DNA from 2 places in the Pseudomonas sp. E1MeOHC2 genome. Region 2 is predicted to be linked to the other one. Evidence: riboswitches for the same ligand, from Rfam matches in the RefSeq annotation. Region 2 holds a riboswitch; the other holds the start of a gene.
The links. Region 2 has a riboswitch for cobalamin ahead of cobW (cobalamin biosynthesis protein CobW). Riboswitches for the same ligand answer to the same signal wherever they lie in the genome.
Positions count from the first base shown of each region.

Region 1: another riboswitch for cobalamin. It lies ahead of ACSSU5_RS00100 (TonB-dependent receptor); the one in region 2 lies ahead of cobW (cobalamin biosynthesis protein CobW).

Region 1 covers NZ_CP196675.1:23,767-31,496, reverse strand. The annotation lists gene ACSSU5_RS00120 (IclR family transcriptional regulator domain-containing protein) at 1-318, shown strand, start outside; gene ACSSU5_RS00115 (RidA family protein) at 449-805, shown strand; gene ACSSU5_RS00110 (helix-turn-helix transcriptional regulator) at 833-1,447, opposite strand; gene ACSSU5_RS00105 (hypothetical protein) at 1,565-1,936, shown strand; cobalamin riboswitch at 1,958-2,164, shown strand; gene ACSSU5_RS00100 (TonB-dependent receptor) at 2,273-4,411, shown strand; gene ACSSU5_RS00095 (ABC transporter ATP-binding protein) at 4,458-5,243, shown strand; gene ACSSU5_RS00090 (ABC transporter substrate-binding protein) at 5,240-6,208, shown strand; gene ACSSU5_RS00085 (FecCD family ABC transporter permease) at 6,205-7,224, shown strand; gene ACSSU5_RS00080 (alpha/beta fold hydrolase) at 7,245-7,730, opposite strand, start outside.
Region 2 covers NZ_CP196675.1:5,548,065-5,555,794, reverse strand. The annotation lists gene ACSSU5_RS25255 (branched-chain amino acid aminotransferase) at 1-320, opposite strand, end outside; gene ACSSU5_RS25250 (ATP-binding cassette domain-containing protein) at 446-2,023, opposite strand; gene ACSSU5_RS25245 (hypothetical protein) at 2,192-2,551, opposite strand; gene ACSSU5_RS25240 (VOC family protein) at 2,548-2,925, opposite strand; cobalamin riboswitch at 3,037-3,250, shown strand; gene cobW (cobalamin biosynthesis protein CobW) at 3,351-4,418, shown strand; gene cobN (cobaltochelatase subunit CobN) at 4,422-7,730, shown strand, end outside.

The DNA of each region.
Region 1 (7,730 bases), 320 kb from region 2:
GCGCTGGATGAAGCCGCGCGCGATGGCTACTTCTCGCGCAACCCCTTACGCCCGCTCACGCCCTATACGCAGACAGATAGGGCGCGGCTGGAAGAAGAACTGCAGCGCGTGCGCCAGCAGGGCTACAGCATCGTCGACCAGGAGTACGAAATTGGCATGCGTGTGCTGGGTGTGCCGCTGCTGGACCGTGGGGGTCAACTCAAGGCAACCCTGACGATCACCACCCACGCCTCGCGGTTAAGCGTCGACGAGATTAGGCTGCGCTACCTGCCGCCGCTCTACGAGGCGCAGGCGTTGTTGAAGCCGGTGGTGGGCTGATGGTTGCTCACGCAGGAACTCCGACACCTGCTTCAGGCCTTACTACTTACAGTCAAAAAGTCTCGCGTGGACAGAATATCTATTAAGGGGTACAACGATCACTCTTAACAACAAGACAAGGAATTTCAGAATGACGATCGAACGCCTGCACACGGATGCCCGCATGAGCTTGGTGGTCAAGCACCAAGGCACCGTTTATCTGTCAGGTGAGGTAGCCGACGATTTCACGGCGGATGTGGAACAGCAAACCCGCGAAACCTTGCACAATATCGAACGACTGCTCGACCAGGCAGGCACAGACAAGACCCGGATTCTGTCCGCAACCATTTACCTCAAAGACATCGAAGCGGACTTCGCGGGCATGAATCGCGTGTGGGATGCGTGGCTGCCGTTGGGGTGTGCGCCGGCCCGTGCAACGGTGCAAGCCAAGTTGTATGAGCCTGCTGTGCTGGTCGAAATGTCGATTGTCGCAGCGCTGCCAGACTGACAACGTTTCGGCTTTGCAGCAGGGGGATCACGTGTTTTCGCGAAGGGCTTTCAGGTATTTGTAAACAGTGGCGCGCCCCATGCTCAGCACGTTGGCGACATAGTCCGCGCCACTGCGGCCGTCAAAAGCACCTTCATGGAAGAGCGCATCGATGAGTTCACGTTTGCTTTTCATGTTGAGTGTATTGAGCGAAAGCTGACGTTCTGCCAACCACGCGTGCAGGAACGTATTGATCCGCTCCTGCCAGTCATCCTTGAACAGCACGTCGGGTTGAGGGATGAGCCGGCTCACCTGGAAAAAGGCATCCAATGCAGCCCGTGCCTGCTCCAGCACGGACAAATTCAGGTTGATGCACAACAGGAAGTCGGTTTGGCCCTCGGGGCCTTTCAACACGCTGGTGATCGAACGAATGTTCTGACCATTCCAGTTCAGTTTCTCGTAAGGGCCCAGGCTGGAAAGGCTGGAGGTATCGCCGGGAAATTCGTCAAGCGCGGAGTCGTCACCGAGTTGACGCTTGGAGAAGTTGTTTGCGATATGAACGACAGTGCGGCTACTCACCTCGTGGATGATCACCTCGGCATGCGGGAAGAGCAGGGTAGCGATGCTGTCTGCGATGATCTTGTAGTTGTCGAGGTTGTGCATGGTCGAGCTGGCTTCCTAGGTTACACGTGTTGGGCTCTTGGCCGTGTGCCGCGCGAAGGGTTCACAGCTTATCAGCTATCACGCACTGACCCTGGCCATTCTCTCGTCGGTTTTGCCTTGTCACGCTTTCTGCGTTCCAGCGCCAGCCACGTCACAACGCCTTCTTCGCCGCCGTCAGCGTATGGCAGCAGTGAGCCCTACCACAGCACCGCGCCGACGCCTGACCGCGCCAGCGATGTTTCCCAGCGCGGGGAGTTCTTGCATAACCTTGGCACGACCTTGAAAAACAATCCCGTGCCGACCACCTTCACGGTCCTTGGCCTGGCCTGGCTGGGCTTCAATCAAAATCGCCCGTTCAACCCCGGCCCTGCGCACACCGGTGCCGGGCTGGGCGAAAAGCTTGGCGATGCGGTGGACACGTTGAAGGCCAAGGGCGAGCAAGCCAAGGAAGCGGTAAAAGAATCGGTGAAGAATCCACCGGCCAGTTGACGTAGCGGCATTTTGATGGTCATCTGCGCGCCTGTTTCAGGTGCCCCCTGCCGCCGTGCATGGGGTGAAACGGGAAGCCGGTTCGTCATCGTGCGATGATCAGTCCGGCGCTGCCCCCGCAACGGTATGCGAGCGAAGCATTCGAGACACCACTGTGCCCTGGCATGGGAAGGTGAATGCTTCATGACCCTCGCGAGCCCGGAGACCGGCCTGAAGCATCGTTTGGCAAACCCGCGGTGGGCGGGCGCAGGCCGGTTTCCGTGGGCGTGCCTGCCCGCGATTCCTCTTTGCGTTGTTCCCCCGGGATTCTTTCATTCCTGCTTCAAGTGGAACGACATGTCCCGTTATTCGCTGTTCAGTTCTCTGCCAGGCACGCTGCTGCGTGCAAGCCTGGTGCCTTGTGCTTTTGTTTGCGTTGCAGCCCACGCCGCCGAGGCGGAGAACGCCCTGGCGCTCCCGGCCACGGACATTACCGGCACGGCCGAGGGCAACCCTCAGCCCGACCTGCGCACCCCAAGCACCAGTGGCTCGCGGCTTGGCCTGACGCCGCTGGAAACGCCCGCCAGCGTGACCAGCATCAGTGCCGAGCAAATCCTCACGCGCAACAACGCAACCGTTCAGGACGCAGTCACCCGTTCGCCCGGCATCACCTTCATCGGCACCCCCGGCAACGGCGGCACGGCGCTGTCGGCCCGTGGTTTTACCGGGCACAGTTCGACCATGCAGCTCTACGATGGTACCCGCTTGTACGTGGGCGCCGGCACGGTGACCTTCCCGGTGGACACCTGGTCGGTCGAGCGCATCGATGTACTGCGCGGCCCGGCTTCGGTGCTGTACGGCGAGGGCGCCACGGGCGCGGTGATCAACGTGGTGCCGAAGAAGCCGTTCGAAGGTGAGATCCGCAATCACCTGCGCCTGGGCTACGGCTCGGACGACCGTCGGCAGATGGCCCTGGACAGCGGCGGCTCGTTGACCGATACCTTGAGCTATCGCCTGAACCTCAACAAGCAGGCCAGCAACGGCTGGGTCGACCGGGGTGATTCGCAGAGCCTCGCCATCAGCGGCTCGCTGCGCTGGCAACCCAGCGATACGCTGAGCTTTACCCTCAGCCACGACAACGCTGACCAGGACCCGCAACAGTACATGGGTACGCCGTTGGTGGATGGGCATTTCCGCGAGTCGCTGCGCGATCACAACTACAACGTCAACAATGCCGAGGTGCATTACAACGACCAGTCCACGCGGCTGGTGACCGACTGGGTGATCAACGACAACCTGACCGCCAGCAACCAGCTGTACTTCCTCAAGGCCCAGCGCCGCTGGCGCAACGCCGAGACCTACACCTGGTTGCCAGGTGACCAGGTTCAGCGCAGCAGCTTCATCAGCATCAAGCAGACCCAGGAGCAGCTCGGTGATCGCCAGTCGTTCACCCTGCAACACCCGCTGTTCGGTCTGGACAGCCAGACCGTGGTCGGCGCCGACTACAACACGATCCGTTTTGTACGCAAGCACGACTTCGGCAACACCCTGACCGATACGGTGCCGCTGTCCGGTTCCGGTGGCGGCGAGTACATCAGCAACGACCCGTACCGCTCGCGCGAAGCCAACCAGGCCAAGCAGTTCTCGCTGTTCGCCGAAAACCGCACGCAACTGACCGAGCGCCTGTCGTTGATCACCGGTGTGCGCCGCGACCAGGTGCACCTGAACCGCGACGACCTGGATGCCGATACCCGCACCGATCGCAGCTTGTCCGGCGACAACTGGCGCGCCGGTTTGGTGTTTGCGCTGACCGAAGACCTGTCGCTTTACACCCAGTACGCCACCAGCACCGAAGGCGTGAGCAACCTGCTGACCCTCAACGCCGCGCAGCAGCAATGGGACCTGAGCACTGCCAAGCAAACCGAGGTAGGCATCAAGCAGCTGCTGCCGGACGGGCGAGGGGAGTGGACCCTGGCGGCCTATCACATCGTCAAGAAGAAACTGCTGAGCACCGACCCGCTCAACCCGACGCTGCAACAGCAGGTCGGCCAGCAGTCGTCGGATGGGATCGAAGCCAGCCTCGAACTGCGCCTGCCCTACGACGTACAGCTGTCCGCCAACGCCGCCTGGGTGCGCGCGGAGTACGACGAGTTTGCCAGTGGCGCCAATGATTATTCGGGCAATCAGCCGATCAACGTACCGCGACGCTCGGCCAACCTGTGGCTGAGCAAGGACTTTGGCAACCGCTTCAGCGTCGGTGCAGGGGCGCGCTATGTCGACAGCCGTTACGCCGACAATGCCAACACCGTCGAGGTGCCCAGCTACACCGTGGTCGATGCCAATGTGGACTGGCACGTGCAACCGGACCTTACCCTGGGCCTGCAGTTGAACAACCTGTTCGACCGCCAATACGCCACCACCACCGGCAACAATGGCCGGCAGTGGTACTTGGGTGAACCGCGCTCGTTCTTCGTCACAGCTGACTACAGCTTCTAAGCCTGTCGCACCGGCCATTGGCCGGTGCTTGCTGAAGGGGATGCGCATGACGCAACTGCACATCGAGGCCCTGGATTGGGCCCTGCATGAACGGGGGCGGGCACCGCGCCCGCTGCTGCAAGGCGTGGACCTGCGAGTGGCGCAGGGCGAGTTCGTCGGTTTGATCGGCCCCAACGGCAGCGGCAAGACCAGCCTGCTGCGCTGCGCCTACCGTGCCAACGCGCCTGCCCAGGGCCGGGTGCGCCTTGGCGCGGATGACATCTGGCAGCGCAACCCGCGCTGGTGCGCACAACGCATCGCGGTGGTGCTGCAGGAGTTTCCCGAAGCGTTTGGCTTGAGCGTTGGCGATGTCGTTGCCATGGGGCGCGCACCGCACAAGGGCCTGTTCGACGGCGACACCGCCGAGGACGCCCTGCAAGTGGCCCAGGCCCTCGCCCAAGTAGGCCTTGCTGGCCAGGGCGAGCAAAGCTTTGCCACCCTGTCTGGTGGTGAGAAGCAGCGCGTGCTGCTGGCCCGGGCATTGGTGCAGGCGCCGCAGCTGTTGATGCTCGATGAACCGACCAATCACCTGGACCCGCGCTATCAGCTGGAGCTGCTGCAGCACCTGCGCAGCCTTGGCCTGAGCATTCTGGCCAGCATTCACGACCTCAACCTGGCGGCCGCGTTCTGTGATCGGCTGTACGTCATCGATGGCGGTCGTATTGTCGCCAGCGGCACACCGCAGCAGGTGCTGACCCCCGGGTTGCTCCGGCACGTCTTCGGCGTCGAGGCGCTGGTCGACCCGCACCCTCTGCACCCTTACCCACGCATTACCTGGATCACCCGAACATGACTGTCCGCTACCTGATCGGCCTGCTGTCGATCCTGTCCGCGCTGCCCGCCCTGGCCAGCGACTACCCCCTGAGCGTGCGCAGCTGCGACCGCGACGTGACGTTCACCCAGGCACCGCAGCGGGTGGTGGTGCACGATGTGAACATGACCGCAATGCTGCTGCACCTGGGGCTGCGCGAGCGCATCGTCGGCTACACCGGCTTCAGCGCCAGCAAGCACCGCGACCCGTGGGTAGACGCCGCGCTGCAGGGCGTGCCGCAGCTGGCCAGCCGGTACCCCGCCATCGAAACCTTGCTGGCGACCGAAGCCGATCTGTTTTTTGCCGGCTGGAACTACGGCATGCAGGTAGGCGGCCCGGTCACGCCCAGCACCCTCGCGCCGTTCGGTATCCCGGTGTACGAGCTGAGCGAGTCCTGTTCGTGGGTCATGGCCCAGCAACGGGCCAGCCTGGGTGACGTCTACCGCGACCTGGGCAATCTGGGGCGGATCTTCTCTGTCGAGCCCCAGGCCGACGCCTTGATCACGAGCATGCGCGCCCGCATCGATCACGTGCACCGACGCGTGGGGCAGGCGCAGCCCACCCCACGTGTGTTTCTCTACGACAGTGGCGAAGACCGCCCGACAACGTCGGGAAGGCTTGGCGTACCCCAGGCCCTGATTGAGGCGGCAGGCGGGCGCAATGTGATGGACGATGTTGCCGCCAGCTGGACCCAGGTGAACTGGGAAAGCGTGGTGGAGCGCGACCCGCAGGTGATCCTGATCGTCGACTATGGCCCGAGCACCTGGCAGCAGAAACGCGACTTCCTGCTGCGCCAACCCGCGTTGCAGGCTGTGCAGGCGATTCGTGATAAACGCTTCATTGTGCTGACTTACCTTGAAGTGACGCCTTCGGTGGAGAACGCACTGGCAATCGAAAAGCTTGCCGATGCCTTGCATCCCAAGCCGCTGCAGGGTGCCGCTCGATGAGGGCCGGGCACAGCCCTGCGGCGTATCGCGGGTTGATCGTGATGCTGAGCGCACTGTTGCTGGTGTCGTGCCTGGTCGCCCTGGCATTTGGCCCCGCGTCGGTGCCGCTGGCCCACGTTGCAGGGATCGTTGCCCAGCAACTGGGCATCGACATGGCGGGGGCGTGGACCCAGAGCCAGGCCCATATCGTCTGGCTGATCCGTGCCCCCCGGGTGCTGCTTGGGGCCTTGGTGGGGGCCGGCCTGGCATTGGTCGGCACTGCGCTGCAGGCCGTTACCCGTAACCCCCTGGCGGACCCTCATCTGCTGGGCGTCAGCTCGGGGGCGGCCTTGGGGGCGGTGCTGGTGATGCTTTACCTGGGCGAGTTCATCGGTGCCTTCAGCTTGCCGCTGGCGGCGTTCATGGGTGCGGCGGGGAGCATGCTGCTGGTGATCGCCGTGGCGCGGCGCAATGGCCGCATGGAAAGCGACCGCCTGTTGTTGGCGGGCGTCGCCGTGTCGTTCGTGCTGATGGCGGTGGTCAATTTGCTGCTGTATACGGGCGATCAGCACGCCGCTGCCTCGGTGGTGTTCTGGATGCTCGGTGGCCTGGGGGCGGCACGCTGGCCTGTCATCTGGCTGCCGGCGCTGTGCGTGTTGCTGGGGCTGCTCGCCTTGCAGGTCATGGGGCGCGGGCTGAATGCGCTGATGAGCGGTGAGCAGACGGCGGTCAGCCTGGGTTTCAATAGCCGCCGCCTGCGCTTGCAGGTGTTCACCTGCACGTCGCTGTTGACCGGTGTACTGGTCTCGCTCTCGGGTGCCATCGGCTTTGTCGGCCTGATGGTGCCGCACATGGCACGGGCGCTGGTGGGCGCGGAAAACCGCCGGCTGATGCCGGTGAGCGCGTTGCTGGGGGGGATTTTTCTGGTCTGGGTGGATGTGGCCGCACGCACCCTGATCGCCCCCGAAGACTTGCCCATCGGCATTGCCACCGCCGCGCTTGGCGGGGTGTTTTTCATTGTCCTGCTCAAGCGCTGAACGGCTGTGGCAAGCGCCTGCTACGGTTGCAGGAATGCGCTGACTGCGTTGGCGAACGCTTCTGGCTGGTCGAGCATGACGAAGTGGAAGCTGGCGTCGATGCGCTTGAAGCTGATGTTCGGGGTGGTGGCGTAGGCGTTGCGAAAGGTCGCCTCGACGTTGGCCGCGGGGATGCCGTAAATCGGGTCGTAGGCATACACGACCTCAACCGGTACCTGGATGCGATCAAGCTCAGGGCGCAGGTCGGTGGTCATCAGTTCATAGGTGGCCTCGGCAGTGGTTTGCCGATCCGAGCCCATTGCCGCCGCGAGTAGCACAGGCCTGGCCGCTTCGCTTTTTACCAGGCGGGCGATGGCGGCACGCTGCAGGGCCTCGGCCTGCTCAGGCGGTGACGCCAACAGGGCATCGCGCAACGCTGCCGCATGCGGTGCGGCCGTCTCGCGGGTCGCGGAAGGGTCCATGATCAGTGTGTAGAAGGGCAGGGCATCGACGATCATCAAGCGCGC
Region 2 (7,730 bases):
ACTTGCTTGCAGGCCTCGATGAACACATCGGTCGGCACGTGCGGCATCAGCAGGCGGGCGCAGCTGCGCTGCATGCGTGCGGCGTTCTGGTCCGGGCGGAACAGGTTGATCGAGCCGTCCTTGCAGCGGTAGGCCTTGAGGCCTTCGAAGCACTGCTGGCCGTAGTGCAGGGCAGTGGAGCCTTCACTGATGTGCAGTACGTTGTCGTCGGTCAGGGTGCCTTTGTCCCATTCGCCATTGCGCCATACGGACAGGTAGCGTTTGTCGGTCTTGATGTAGTCGAAACCCAGCTTGTCCCAGTTAATGCTCTCGTTACTCATGACACCCTCGATTGTCTTGCAGATGCCCGATCGCTCGGGCTGCTGTTATATGCGCACGACGCCACGATAATACATCCGTCGCGGATCGGGAACGGCCAGTCACGAATTGCTGGGCGCTGATGCACTCAAAGATGCCAGTAATCATCCAGCGCGAGCCTTTCGAGCAGCACCGCATCATGGGAAACCACCACCAGCGCCCCCCGAAAATGCCCAAGCATGCATTCCAGCGCGGCTAGTGACGGCAAGTCCAGATGGTTACCGGGTTCATCCAGCAGCAACAGGTCCAGCGGCCGTTCGCGGTACAGCACGGCAGCCAGTGCGGCCTTGAGCCGTTCACCGCCACTGAGCAGGGCGCTGGGCAGCTCAACACGCACCGCATCAAGGCCCAACTGCGCCAGCCGGCTGCGCAATTCACTCTGTGCCAAGGTCGGGTTGGCCTGGCGCAGGTGGTCGAGCACGGTGGTTTGCCCCGATAGCACGCTGCAATGCTGATCGAGCAAGGCCACTTCGCCGCTCAGGCGGACGATGTCGGACGGCACGGTCAAATCGCCATTCAGCACGCGCAGCAAGGTGGACTTGCCACTGCCGTTGGCGCCGACCAGGCCCACACGCTGGCCCACGCACAGCCGCAGGTTCAAGGGTTTGCTGTTGCCATGCGGCAGACGCAGTTGTTGCAGAGCCAGTACTTCCCTCCCAGGGTGACGTTGAGGGGTCGGTGCATGCAGGATGATGGTACTGCTCTGTTCAACTTCACGGGCTGCATCACGGACGTGAACTTGCAGGGCCTGTAAGGCTTCGCGATGGTCGCGGCGCTGTTTGCCAGCCGTGGCCTGGCTGCGCTCCTGCTGACGATCCAGCAGAATCTTCGCCTGGTTTGCGTGCTTGGCCTGGCGCCCGGCGCGCGCCTGGTGGCGCTCAAGGTCTTCGCGCTGGCGCTGAAGTTCGTGGGCGTGACGTTGGCGCTCGTGTTTGAGTCGAGCAAGTTGCTGCTGTGCCAATTCCGTTTGTTTGGCTTTTTGCGTGGCATAGAGGCTGAAGTTGCCCCCGAACGCCTGCAAACCGAGGCTGGACAGCTCGACGATACGCGACATGTGTTCAAGCAGGCTGCGGTCGTGGCTGATAACCAGCAAGCCTCGGTCCCAGGCCTGGATCATGGTCAGCAACTGCGCGCGGGCCTCGGCATCCAGATGATTGCTCGGTTCGTCCAGAATCAAATAGTCGGCGTCGCTGAGCCAGGCACCGATCAAGGCCACGCGCATGGCTTGGCCACCGCTGAGGCTGCGGGTCGGCTGGTGCCAGTCGAGCTGGCCGAGGCCCTGTCGGTCAAGTTGCAACTGGAGTTGCTCGCGTATATCCCAGCGCTCACCTACTGTGTCGTAATCGACTGGATCGACGCTGCCCTGTTCAATGCGCTTCAACGCCGCGATCACCGTACCTGCCTGGGCAAGGTCGGCTACCGTGGCGCTTTGCTGGATGACCTGTTGATTCAGGTGATGGATGCGACCATGCCGAAGGCAGCGCCCGCTGCTGGGCTCGCGCTGGCCGGCCAGGATCTGTCCGAGCAGGCTTTTACCCACGCCATTGCGCCCGACCATGCCCGTACGGCGCTGATCGAACGATTCGCTGAGATCGGAAAACAACAGCTTGCCGTCAGGCAAAGCCAAAGAGACGCTGTCCAGCGTCAGGATCGACGTATTCGTCATGCACAACTCCACTCATGCCGCGACATCTCCGGAGCGAACCGGAGGCTGAAGACTGGCCGTCGAAGGGACGGCGGCATCAATGGCGCATTGGACGAATACCTCGTAGGAGTGGAAGCAGGATCGTATCGGACCGGCGAAGGCAGGTAAAGCGCCGCCCGCCGCTAGGCCTCAGCGCCCCCGCAGCCGTTTGCTCCAATCCCCGCCGTGGCTGCGGCTGCACGCCTCTTCACTGTCAAAACGCACGTGCCAGGCCAGGTGGTCCAGGCGAACCCCTACGTCATCAAGCGCCTGGCCGGTCAGCGCCAGCATGCGCGCCTTGGCATCCCCAGCCAGTGCGGTGGATTTATCCGCCTCGCGCTCGAACACCCAGGTGATGCGCAAGCTGGCGGGGAAGCTGTCGGGGTCGAGGTGGTGGGTGAGCCAGCTGAACCCGACGATTTCTGCCTTGGCTGTTTCGCAGGCCTCCGTCAGGCAAAGCACCAGCTCACGTTCCACGCGCGCTATCTCGCGCTTGCCCATGGCCTTCACTGGGTGGCCTCGTCGTCGATCTGCTGACAAAAGCGCAGGCGGTTGCCGAACGGGTCGTAAACCTGCATCTGCAGGCCCCAGTCCAGGCGCTCGGCCTCGGGGCGGGCGTAGCCATAGCGCTTGGCCTGCAGCTCGCGTTCGAGGGCGCGCAGGTCGTCGATGCGGGCGAACACGGTCGAGCCGGGGGTGGCATCGCCATGGTGTTCGCTAAGGTGCAGGATCAGCCCGTCGCGGTGTATTTGCGCGTACAGGGGCAGTTCCGGGCTGAAGCGGTGCTCCCAGTCCAGGCTGAAACCGAGAAAGTCGAGGTAGAACTCTTTGGCCTTGTCGACCGAAAAAATACGCAGTACCGGGATGGCGGGGGCGAGCGGCATAAGGCGTCCTTGGCCGTTGGCGAAGGTGCAACTGTAGCGCAGTTGTGCCGTTGCTTGCGCATCTCTGGCCGCTTGGCGGGCGGCAATGGTTGACCACCTGCCAGCCACTGCGTAGCCTTGCCACTTCGAGGTTCTTCGGCCAGGCCGAAGCTAAGACGGGAACGCGGTACAAGCCGCGGCTGCCCCCGCAACTGTAAGCACCGACAACGGGTCGACACAGCCACTGCGCAATCACGCGGGAAGGCGTCGTGCCCTCCAGCCCTGCTATTTATCGCGCGGCGGGTACGGTGCGAGCCAGGAGACCTGCCTCGAAGCGATTTCGACTTTCAACCGGGCGGGGTGATCCGGTGGCGAACAAGCCCGGCCGACCTGGCCCGTGGCTTTCGTCCTGCATGCCCGCGCCATCTTGCCAAGGGCATCGCGACATGAAAACACTGGCCAAACTCCCCGTCACCATCGTTACCGGCTTCCTCGGTTCGGGCAAGACCACCTTGCTCCGCCACATGCTCGACAACGCCCAGGGCCGCCGTATTGCGGTAATCGTCAACGAATTCGGCGAATTGGGCATCGATGGCGAAATCCTCAAGCAGTGCAGCATCGGCTGCACCGAGGAAGAAGCCAGCGGCCGCGTTTACGAGCTGGCCAATGGCTGCCTGTGCTGCACCGTGCAGGAAGAGTTCTTCCCGGTGATGCGCGAGCTGGTGGCCCGCCGTGGCGACCTCGACCACATCCTCATCGAAACCAGTGGCCTGGCGCTGCCAAAACCGTTGGTACAGGCCTTCCAGTGGCCGGAAATCCGTAACGCCTGCACCGTCGACGCGGTCATCACCGTAGTCGACAGCCCGGCTGTGGCGGCTGGTACCTTTGCCGCCTACCCGGACCAGGTGGACGCACAGCGCAAGCTCGACCCCAACCTGGACCACGAGTCGCCGCTGCATGAACTGTTCGCCGACCAGTTGGCCAGTGCCGACCTGGTGGTCCTGAACAAGGCCGACCTGATTGACGCCGAAGGCCTGGCCAAGGTGCGCGCCGAGGTGGCCGAAGAGCTGCCGCCTGCCGTCAAGGTGGTCGAGGCCAGCAGTGGTCGCCTGCCACTGGAGGTGCTGCTGGGTGTTGGCGCCGAGTCCGAGGCGCATATCGATGGCCGTCGTACCCACCACGACTCGCACCACGATGGCGATGATCATGACGATCATGACCACGACGCCTTCGATTCGATCTCCATCGACCTGCCCGAGGCGGACGAAAGCCTGTTGCTCGATGCCCTGACCCAGTTGGTGGTCGAGTTCGGTATCCTGCGCGCCAAAGGCTTCGCGGCCATTCCGGGCAAGCCGATGCGCCTGCTGGTGCAAGGTGTGGGTACCCGCTTCGACAAGCACTTCGACCGCGCCTGGCGCGCCGACGAGCCGCGTATCACACGCCTGGTGCTGATCGGTCGGGAGCTGGACGCCGTGCAACTCGAAGCGCGCCTGCGCCAAGCCCTGGGCGCCTGACCCATGCACCTGCTGCGGACCCAGCCCGGCGGCTTCGTGCCGGATGACAGCATCGCCGACCTCGGCCAGACCCCCGCCGACCTGGTGATCCTCTGCAGCGGTGATTCACACCTGGCATTGCTCGCCGACACCGCCGAGCAACTGCCTGAGGACTACCCCAGCCTGCGCCTGGCCAACCCGATGCAGGTGCAGAACCATGCCTCGGTCGACCTGTATGTGGACGAGGTACTGCGCCATGCCAAGGTCATCCTGGTGTCGTTGCACGGTGGCGTTGGCTACTGGCGCTATGGCGTCGAGCAGTTGGTTGCCCTGGCGGCCCGTGGCGTGCAGCTTATTCTGGTGCCGGGCGACGACCGCCCGGACCCGGAGCTGACCGGCCTGGGCACGGTGACCGGCGATCAGGCCGAACGCCTCTGGCACTACCTGCGCCAGGGCGGCAAGGCCAATGCCCTCAACCTGTTCAACTGCCTGGCCAGCCAATGGCTGGGCCGTGACTATGGCTGGGACGAACCGCAGCCATTGCCCCGCACCTCGGTGTATCACCCGGCCAAAGGCAGTGCACTGCTTGAGGACTGGTACGCGCAGTGGCACCCGGAGCACCCGGTGGCGCCGCTGCTGTTCTACCGGTCACACCTGCAGGCGGCCAACACCGCGTTCATCGACGTCTTCTGCGAACGCTTGCTGGCGGCGGGGCTCAACCCCTTGCCGATTGCCGTGGCCAGCCTCAAGGAAAGCGCTTGCCTGGAACAGGTCGAGGCCTGGCTGGATGAGGTCGGCGCCGAGATCCTGATCAATACCACAGGGTTTGCCCTGTCCAGCCCCGAACGCCCCAACCTGCGCCCGTTTCGCCGCGACATCCCGGTGTTGCAGGCTATTTGCGCGCAAGACAATCAAACCGGCTGGGAGGCCAGTGAGCAGGGCCTGGGCGCGCGTGACCTGGCCATGCACATTGCCTTGCCGGAGCTGGACGGGCGCATCATCACGCGCCCGGTCAGCTTCAAGGACATGGCCTGGCGCAGCGAGCGCAGTCAGTCCGACGTGGTCTGCTACCGCGCCCACCCCGAACGCATGGATTTCGTTGCTGAACTGGCCCGGCGCTGGGTAGCGCTGGCCCGCCTGCCCAATGGGCAGAAGCGCGTAGCGCTGGTGCTGGCCAACTACCCGACCCGCGACGGCCGGATTGGTAATGGGGTGGGGCTGGACACACCGGCGGCCGCCTTGAACATCCTCCAGGCACTGCAGGCCGAAGGTTATCCGTTGGCTGACCTGCCCGGCACTGGCACGCAGTTGATCCACCAGTTGCTTGGCGGCGTGACCAATGACCTCGACCATCTGGATCAGCGCCCCTGCGCGCAGAGCCTGAGCCTGGATGACTATCAGGCCGCTTTTTCGCGCCTGCCTGAGGCCAATCGCCAGGCGGTGCTGGAGCGTTGGGGGCCACCCGAGCAAGACCCGATGTACCGCAGTGGTCGGTTGATGGTCGCGGGCCTGCGCTTCGGCCTGACCTTCGTCGGCATCCAGCCGGCGCGGGGCTACCAGGTCGATCAGAGCGCGGTGTATCACGACCCTGACCTAGTACCGCCACACGCTTACCTAGCGTTTCATTTCTGGCTGCGTCATGCCTTTGCTGCCGATGCGGTCATCCATGTTGGCAAGCATGGCAATCTGGAATGGCTGCCCGGCAAGGGCGTGGGCCTGTCTGCGCAATGCTGGCCGGACGCATTGCTCGGCCCGCTGCCGAACATCTACCCGTTCATCGTCAACGACCCGGGTGAGGGCGCCCAGGCCAAGCGCCGGACTCAGGCGGTGATCATCGATCACCTGATGCCACCACTGACCCGCGCCGAAACCTACGGCCCGCTGCGTCACCTGGAGCAATTGGCCGACGAATTCTATGAGGCGCAGCTGCTTGACCCGCGGCGAGCCCGCGAGCTGCAGCGCGACATTCTCGAACTGGTCAAGGCCAACCACATCGACCGCGAGTTGCAACTGGAAGGGCAGCTGGACGATGCCGCCGTGTGGCTGCCGCGTCTGGACACCTACCTGTGCGACCTGAAGGAATCGCAGATCCGCGATGGCTTGCATGTGTTTGGCCAGTCGCCCGAGGGGCGGCTGCGGCTGGACACCTTGCTGGCCTTGCTGCGCGTGCCGCGCGGCGACGGCCGGGGCGGCAATGCCAGCCTGTTGCGCGCACTGGCCAAGGCCCTGGTGCCGGGCTTTGACCCGCTCGATTGCGACCTCGGTCAGCCTTGGCAGGGGCAGCGCCCAGAGCCTTTGCAGGCGGTGAACGACGCGCCCTGGCGCACCTGTGGGGATACCCGCGAGCGCCTTGAACTGCTGGCCCTGCAGGTGATCGAGCAGGCGTTGGGCGGCACGTCGGCACTGCCCGCCGTGAGCGAATGGCAAACGGTGCATGAGGTGGTGCAGGCGCTGTGTGAAACGGTGGCGCCGAGCCTGGACGCCTGTGGCGCGGCCGAAATCAACGGCCTGCTGGCGGCCCTGGCTGGCCGCTTCGTCCCGGCGGGCCCCAGTGGCGCACCCAGCCGCGGGCGCCTGGATGTGCTGCCCACCGGTCGCAACTTCTATACCGTGGATGTGCGCAACCTGCCCACCACCACGGCCTGGCGCCTGGGGTTCGCCTCGGCGAACCTGATTCTTGAGCGCCACTTGCAGGACCACGGCGACCACCTGCGCCAGCTCGGCTTGTCGGTCTGGGGGACCGCGACCATGCGCACCGGCGGTGACGATATTGCCCAGGCGATGGCTTTGATGGGCGTGCGCCCGGTGTGGGCTACCGGCAGCCAGCGGGTCGACGATTTCGAAATCCTCCCGCTGAGCCTGCTGGACCGCCCACGGGTCGATGTGACCTTGCGCGTTTCGGGGTTCTTCCGCGATGCCTTCGGCAACCTGATTCGCCTGTTCGATGCCGCAGTGCAGGCCGTGGCGGCGCTGGATGAGCCCGATGACCTCAACCCGCTGGCAGTACGGGTGCGCAACGAGCGCGAAGCGTTGCAGGCGCAGGGCATCGACGCCGAGCAGGCCGCTCGCCAGGCTGGCTGGCGGGTGTTCGGGGCCAAGCCCGGTGCTTATGGCGCGGGCGTACAAAACGCCATCGATGGCCGTTTGTGGCACAGCCGCGACGACCTGGCCGAGGTCTATCTCAACCACGGCGGCTATGCTTACGGCGCCAGTGACGAGGGCACCCCGGCTCGCGCCCAGTTCGCCCACCGCCTTGGGCAAGTCCAGGCCGTGCTGCAGAACCAGGACAACCACGAGCACGACCTGCTCGACTCCAACGACTATTACCAGTTC